DNA from 2 places in the Amycolatopsis sp. NBC_01480 genome. Region 2 is predicted to be linked to the other one. Evidence: riboswitches for the same ligand, from Rfam matches in the RefSeq annotation. Region 2 holds a riboswitch; the other holds the start of a gene.
What was found. Region 2 has a riboswitch for thiamine pyrophosphate ahead of OG371_RS08025 (thiamine ABC transporter substrate-binding protein). Riboswitches for the same ligand answer to the same signal wherever they lie in the genome.
Positions count from the first base shown of each region.

Region 1: it holds a riboswitch for thiamine pyrophosphate, as region 2 does, so the genes downstream of both, thiC (phosphomethylpyrimidine synthase ThiC) here and OG371_RS08025 (thiamine ABC transporter substrate-binding protein) in region 2, are expected to answer to the same signal.

Region 1 is NZ_CP109442.1:2,391,650-2,395,059, forward strand. Features, by position in the region: gene OG371_RS11315 (glycoside hydrolase family 15 protein) at 1-1,996, opposite strand, end outside; TPP riboswitch at 2,165-2,296, shown strand; gene thiC (phosphomethylpyrimidine synthase ThiC) at 2,290-3,410, shown strand, end outside.
Region 2 is NZ_CP109442.1:1,727,163-1,730,572, reverse strand. Features, by position in the region: gene OG371_RS08035 (hypothetical protein) at 1-288, shown strand, start outside; gene OG371_RS08030 (4a-hydroxytetrahydrobiopterin dehydratase) at 749-1,039, opposite strand; TPP riboswitch at 1,073-1,187, shown strand; gene OG371_RS08025 (thiamine ABC transporter substrate-binding protein) at 1,212-2,267, shown strand; gene OG371_RS08020 (ABC transporter permease) at 2,243-3,410, shown strand, end outside.

The DNA.
Region 1 (3,410 bases), 660 kb from region 2:
CCGGCATGGTGTCCGCGGAGCTCGCCACCCGGCCGAGGTCGCGCAGCCGCCCGGCCGCGGCGGCGCGGTCGCCGGCGGCCAGCTCGTACTCGCCGCGCTCGCCGGCCAGCAGCGGCCAGAGCCGGCCGAACGTCGTGCGGCTCTCGGACGGGTACGTGTAGTCCCACGGTGAGCCGTCGGCCAGCTCGCCGTAGCCGTCCTTGGTGTAGCGGTGCCAGAACTGGCCGTTCGGCGTGGTGTACGAGATATCCGCGTCGGTGACCTTGATGCTGTTGCGGATCACCGGGTCGTCCGGCGCGTAGACGCCGAGCCGCACCAGCTCGAGGAAGCCCGCGTCCGTGACCGCCCGCTGGTCCATGGTGACCGACGAGTTGCCGAGGTTGTACTTCGTCCCGGCGTTCGCGTCGCCGTCCTTGGTCAGCCGCACGAAGTACGGGTCCTTCGACAGCGGCCCGTTCGTGGTGATGGTCTCCTTCGCCAGCCCGGCCTTGAACGCGTCCGCCGCGGCGAGGTACCGCTGGGCGTCGGCCGCGGCGCCGTTGGCCGACGCCAGATCGGCCGCGCAGACCAAGCCCGCGATCACCGCCGCGATCGTCGACGGCGAGTACCCGTCCTGCTCCTCCCAGCGTTCCTGCTGGGTGTACGGCGAGGCTTTTCCGTTGTCCGCGCGGTAATCCAGCAGGAAATCCGCCGCCTTCTTCACGCCGGGCCACATGTCGGCGCGCCCCAGCTGCTGCGCCAGCACGATCGGGAACGCCGTCTCGTCGAGCTGCACGGACGTCCAGTACGGCTTGCCGTCGACGTTGCTGTTCTGCGGCAGGTGCCCGTCCGGCAGCTGCTGGGTGCCGAACATGTAGTCGACGGACCGGTTCGCGGCCGCGCGGTCGCCGGCGGCCAGCAGCCCGGTGGCGATCTGGTAGAGGTCACGCGGCCAGACCAGGTGATACGTGCCCGACGGCGAGTACGCCGGATCGTTGTTCCCGAACCGCCACGGCATGCTCGGCGACGCGATGAAGGCACCCGGGTGGTGCTTGTCCTCGCTCGCCGCCAGCGTCAGCACGGACGCGGTGTAAAGGTCCCGCTCGCTCCCGGTCTTCAGCGACGACGGCGGCCGGCTCACCGTTCGCAGATAGCCCGACCAGCCGCGGTCGTACGCGCGTTCGGCGTCACGGAAGCCGCGCCGTTGCGACGCTTGGGCATTGGTGACCGCGGCGGCGCTGTTCGCGCCCATCCCGAGCGCGAGCGTGACGTGCCGCGACCGCACGCCGTCGGCGGCCGTCTGCCCGGTGAGGACCACATTTCCCTTGCCGGCGCTGGCATACGGCGTCAGCCGGCGGGTCTTGGCCAGCTGCGTGATGCCGTCGGACGCGCCGTCGTACCCCACGCTCGTGCTGGTGAACGACGGCGTCGCGGTCAGCGCGGCCGCGGTCTTCACGTCGCTCGCGGTGAGCAGCGGGCCGGACGCGCGGGCCGAGTCGTCGGAGCCGTCGTTCGTCAGGTCCGGGTCGGCGACGGCGTACAGCTGGTACAGCCGCCCGGTCAGCGACGTGAAGTCGACGTCCACCAGCACACTCGCGCGGGCCGGGTCGGTCACGTAGGTCTTGCGCAGGCGCCAGCGGTGCTGGTCGTCGGTGATGGTCTGCTCGTAGGTCAGGCTGTCCGAGTCGACGCGGCGCACCTGCTGCGCGCGGGCGGACGAGTCGACGGTCGCGAAGCTCCGCCCGTCGCTGACCACCAGCTCCAGCGAACGGACGCTCGGCGTGGACAGATCGGGGTAGTAGACCTCCGACATCCGCCCGGCCTGCAGGGTGAACCAGATGTCGCTGCCGGCCTCGCGGGCGGTGCCGAAGCCGGTTTTGTTCGCGGGCAGCCAGCTCGGGTGCGTGCCCGGCGCGCCGGGTGCGTCACCCCCGCTGCTGCCGGCGGCGGTCGCGGCGGCGGGGACCAGGCTGGTCACCAGCAGCGTCGCCAGCGCCGGGAGTAAGACTTTTCGCATATCGACCCCAGGTGAGACGTAGCGCGCACAGTTGCGCAAAGCCCTGCGATTGTTACGTCGATCCCTGGCGCTCGCATGGTCCGATCCGGTGAAGAAGCCACCGGCCGCCAAAGTGGCGGGCTTGTGCCGCGCGCCCCCGCCGTGGCATGGTCGGTGGCGCAACCCCAACTCAAAAAACGCGGGAGCTCGCGCCTTGGCGGGCTGAGAGGGTGACTGGTGTCTGTCTGTGGACACCCGGCGTCACCGACCGCATGAACCTGACCGGGTAATGCCGGCGTAGGGAGTGAACGTCGTTGACGACGCTGGAGAACAAGGCCGCCATCACGCCGACCGTGACCACGGGGCCGATCACCGGTTCGCACAAGGTCTACCACCGGACGGAATCCGGCCTCCGGGTGCCGGCCCGGCGGGTCGACCTGTCGAACGGTGAGCATTTCGACGTGTACGACACCTCCGGCCCGTACACCGAGCCGGACGCCAAGATCGACGTCCACAATGGACTACACCCGCTGCGCACCGGCTGGGCCGACGGGCGCACGCACAACACCCAGCTGGGCTGGGCGAAAGCCGGCGTGATCACCCGCGAGATGGAGTTCGTCGCCGCGCGCGAGCGCTGTTCCCCCGAGCTGGTGCGCGACGAGGTGGCGCGCGGGCGCGCGGTGATCCCGGTCAACCGCAAGCACCCGGAGTCCGAGCCGATGATCATCGGCAAGAACTTCCTGGTGAAGATCAACGCCAACATGGGGAACTCGGCCGTCTGGTCCTCTGTGGAGGAAGAGGTCGACAAGATGGTGTGGGCCACCCGCTGGGGCGCCGACACGATCATGGACCTGTCCACCGGCAAGCGCATCCACGAGACGCGCGAGTGGATCATCCGCAACTCGCCCGTGCCGGTCGGCACCGTGCCGATCTACCAGGCGCTGGAGAAGGTCGACGGGGACCCGGAAAAGCTTTCCTGGGAGGTGTACCGCGACACCATCGTCGAGCAGTGCGAGCAGGGGGTCGACTACGTCACCGTGCACGCCGGCGTGCTGCTGCGGTACATCCCGCTGACCGCGCGCCGGGTCACCGGCATCGTCAGCCGAGGCGGCTCGATCATGGCCGCGTGGTGCCTGGCGCACCACCAGGAGTCCTTTTTGTACACGCACTTCGAGGAGCTCTGCGAGATCCTGCGGAAGTACGACGTCACGTTCTCCCTCGGCGACGGCCTGCGGCCCGGCTCCATCGCCGACGCGAACGACCGCGCGCAGTTCGCGGAGCTGGAGACGCTCGGCGAGCTGACGCACCTCGCGCGCGAGCACGACGTGCAGGTGATGATCGAAGGCCCCGGCCACGTGCCGATGCACAAGATCAAGGAGAACGTCGAGCTCGAGGAGCAGCTGACCGGCGAGGCGCCGTTCTACACCCTCGGCCC
Region 2 (3,410 bases):
GAGCCGGGTTACGGCGGGGTTGTCAGCGCGGTCCGTGACGGTCGCCGGCGTGTTTTCATCGTCGGCAACGCCCGGCTGGGGCATCCCGAAGCGGTGCAGGACATCGCGGCGAAGGCGCGGGGACCTGGCCAAGTCGATGGTGCCGGAGCGGCCGCCCCAGGTGCCATTGCCGCCGCCGCCCGCGGACTACGTCAAGCACCTCGGGCCGTGGGTGGCGGACCACCCGGACAAGCCCTGACGTGTCTCAGCGGTGCGCTCAGCACACGTCAGGCCTGGCGCGATCGGTGATCACGTGGGGCCTCTGGAGTGCCGGATTCGATCTTCGCGAATCCGGCCCTGTCAGCGGCCCCACGGCTCAGCTTGCGCGGAGACTCAGCCGATCAGGCCGAGCACCAGGACCGCCAGCAGGGTGACGGCCGTGGCGAAGGTCGTGACCCAGGCGCGCTGGGAGGTGGAGAGGGTGGCGGAAGTGCTGTTCATGACGTGTCCTAGCGGGGCGAGTGCCGGATATTCCGCTGGATTAGCGCATCGATCATGGAGTGTGTTACCGCCTGTGGCTGAGATCACGGCGGTTACGCACGGTGTGCCAGAGCACACCGCCCGCGGCCGCGACCATCAAGCCGAATGAGACGGCTCCCACCACGATTGCCTGAGTCATCCCCTGGTCCTCCCTGCGTTGATGAAACCTCGTAGGGAGGACGCGCGAGAAGGGCCCAGGTGTTGCCGCGGTATCGGAGATCACACCTGGTCAGAGGGCTGCGAGGACCTCATCGATCTGGCGGGCCAGTGCGAAGTCCTTCGCTGTCAGGCCGCCTTCGGAGTGGGTGCTGAGGCGGAAAGTGAGCGTCCGCCAGCGGATGTCGATGTCCGGGTGGTGGTCGGCGGCCTCCGCCAGGACGGCGACGCGGTCTACCGCCTCGATCGCCTGCGGGAAGCTCGCCAGCTCAGCTGTGCGGATGATCGTCACGTCCGAGCGGTGCCAGTCGGTGAAGCTTCGGAGGGCCTCGTCGGCCTGCGAGTCGTTCATGATTTTCGCCATGTGCCCAATGGTGATCCCGTCTCGGCTAGGCTGCACGGTTGCCACGGGAGTCCGGTACGCCGGGCTGAGAGGCGGGTGCCCGTAGACCCGCGACCGTTCGCACCTGAATCCGGATCATGCCGGCGCAGGGAGGCTCGTTCTCCTGCCGCCGGCCAGTGCAGGAGGACAGCAGATGAATCCGCGGACCGCACGCTCGGCGCTGGCGGTGGCCACGGTCACCGTGCTGGCGAGTGCCTGCTCGTTGTCCGGCGGCTCGGGCGGCGGCGCCCAGCAGACCCCCGAGGTCACGCTCGTCACGCACGACTCGTTCGTCGCGCCCCAGGACGTGCTCGACGCGTTCCAGCGCCAGTCCGGGCTCAAGCTGAAGGTCGTCAAATACGGCGACGCCGGCGAGCTGACCAACAAGCTGGTGCTCACGAAGGCGAACCCGATCGGCGACGTCGCGTACGGCGTCGACTCGACGTTCGCCTCCCGGGCGCTCGGCGAGGGCGTCTTCCAGCCCTACACCAGCCCCGAGGCGGACCGCGGGCCGCAGCGCTACTCCGTGGACCCCGAGCACCGGCTCTCCGCCGTGGACCTCGGCGACGTCTGCGTGAACGTCGACTCCGGCTACTTCACCAGCAAGGGCCTCGCGGAGCCGAAGACCTACGACGACCTGGCCGACCCGAAGTACAAGGACCTGACCGTCGCCGAGGACCCGGCCACCGCGTCGCCCGGGCTGGCGTTCCTGCTGGGCACCATCGCGAAGTTCGGCGAGCAGGGCTGGCAGGGCTACTGGACCAAGCTCAAGGCGAACGGCCTGAAGGTCGACAGCGGCTGGGAAGAGGCCTACACCAAGGACTTCTCCGGCTCTTCGGGCAAGGGGCCGCGGCCGATCGTCGTCTCGTACGCCTCCTCGCCCGCCGCCGAGGTGGGTCCGGACGGCAAGCCGCGCACGAAGGCCCTGCTCGACACCTGTTACCGCCAGGTCGAGTACGCGGGCGTGCTGACCGGCAGCAAGAACCTGCCGCAGGCGCAGAAGGTGGTCGACTTCCTGCTGTCCCAGCAGTTCCAGACCACGGTGCCGGCGAACATGTACGTCTACCCGGCGCGCCAGGGCGTCGACCTGCCCGCGGGCTGGGCGCAGGTGGCGCCGCTGCCCTCGAATCCGGCCACGCTGCCCGCCGACCAGGTACAGGCCGGCCGCGAGAAGTGGATCGGTGCATGGCGCTCGCTCATGGGGGCCTGACCCCGGCGCGCACCCTCCGCACGGCCGGGCTCGCGCTGCTCGGGCTGCTGCCCGTGGCGTTCCTGGCGGTGTTCTTCGCCTGGCCGGTGGTGGCGATCGTCGGCCGCGGCTTCTCCGCGGGCGGCGTCGACACCGTGCTCGCCGACCCGCAGACGTGGCGGCTCGCCGGGTTCACCCTGGCCAGCGCGGCGGCGTCCACGGTGGTCGCCCTGCTGGCCGGCCTGCCGGTCGCGTACCTGCTCGCGCGCGTGCGGCTGCCCGGCGTCGGGCTCGCGCGCATGCTGGTGCTGGTGCCCTTCGTGCTGCCGACGGTGGTGGTCGGCCTCGCCTTCCGCGCGATCTGGCCGGACGGCGGCGTGCTGCCGCTGGTGCTGGCGAACGCGTTCTTCAACGTCGCGGTGGTCGCGCGGACCGTCGCCGGGCTGTGGTCGCACCTCGACCCGCGCGCGACGGAGGCGGCCAGGGCGCTCGGAGCGTCGCCGTGGCGGGCGTTCCGCACGGTGACGCTGCCCGCACTCGGACCGGCCGTCGCGTCCGCGGCCGCGGTGGTTTTTCTGTTCTGCGCCACCAGTTTCGGCGTGGTGCTGATCCTCGGCGGCGGCCAGTACCGCACGCTCGAGACCGAGATCTACCTGCGCACCGTCGACCTGCTGGACCTCTCGGGCGCGGCCGCGCTGTCGCTGATCCAGTTCGCGGCCGTGCTGGCGGCGCTGGCGCTCGGCGCTATGGCGCGGCGGCGCCGGGAGAACGCCGTCCGGCTGCGGTCCGCGCTGGTCACGGCCCGCCGGCCGCGCGGTGGCGAGTGGTGGACGGTCGGCGCCGCCGCCGTCGTGCTGGCGCTGCTGATGACCCCGATCGTCGCGCTGCTGGCCGAGTCGGTGTCCGGCGAGAACGGCTGGAGCCTCGCCGGGTACCGCGCGCTGTCCGGTAACGGCGCGAACGACGCGTTGCAGGTCTCCGGCTGGACGGCGGCGAAGAACTCGCTGGCCGCGGCCACCGACGCCACACTGCTCGCGATGGCCGTGGGTGTGCTGGCCAGCGTGGTGCTGGTCGCGCTGCGCCGCGCGCCCGGCCGGCTCGCGCGCGGCATGGGCGAGACGATGGACGCGGCGTTGATGCTGCCGCTGGGCGTCTCCGCCGTGA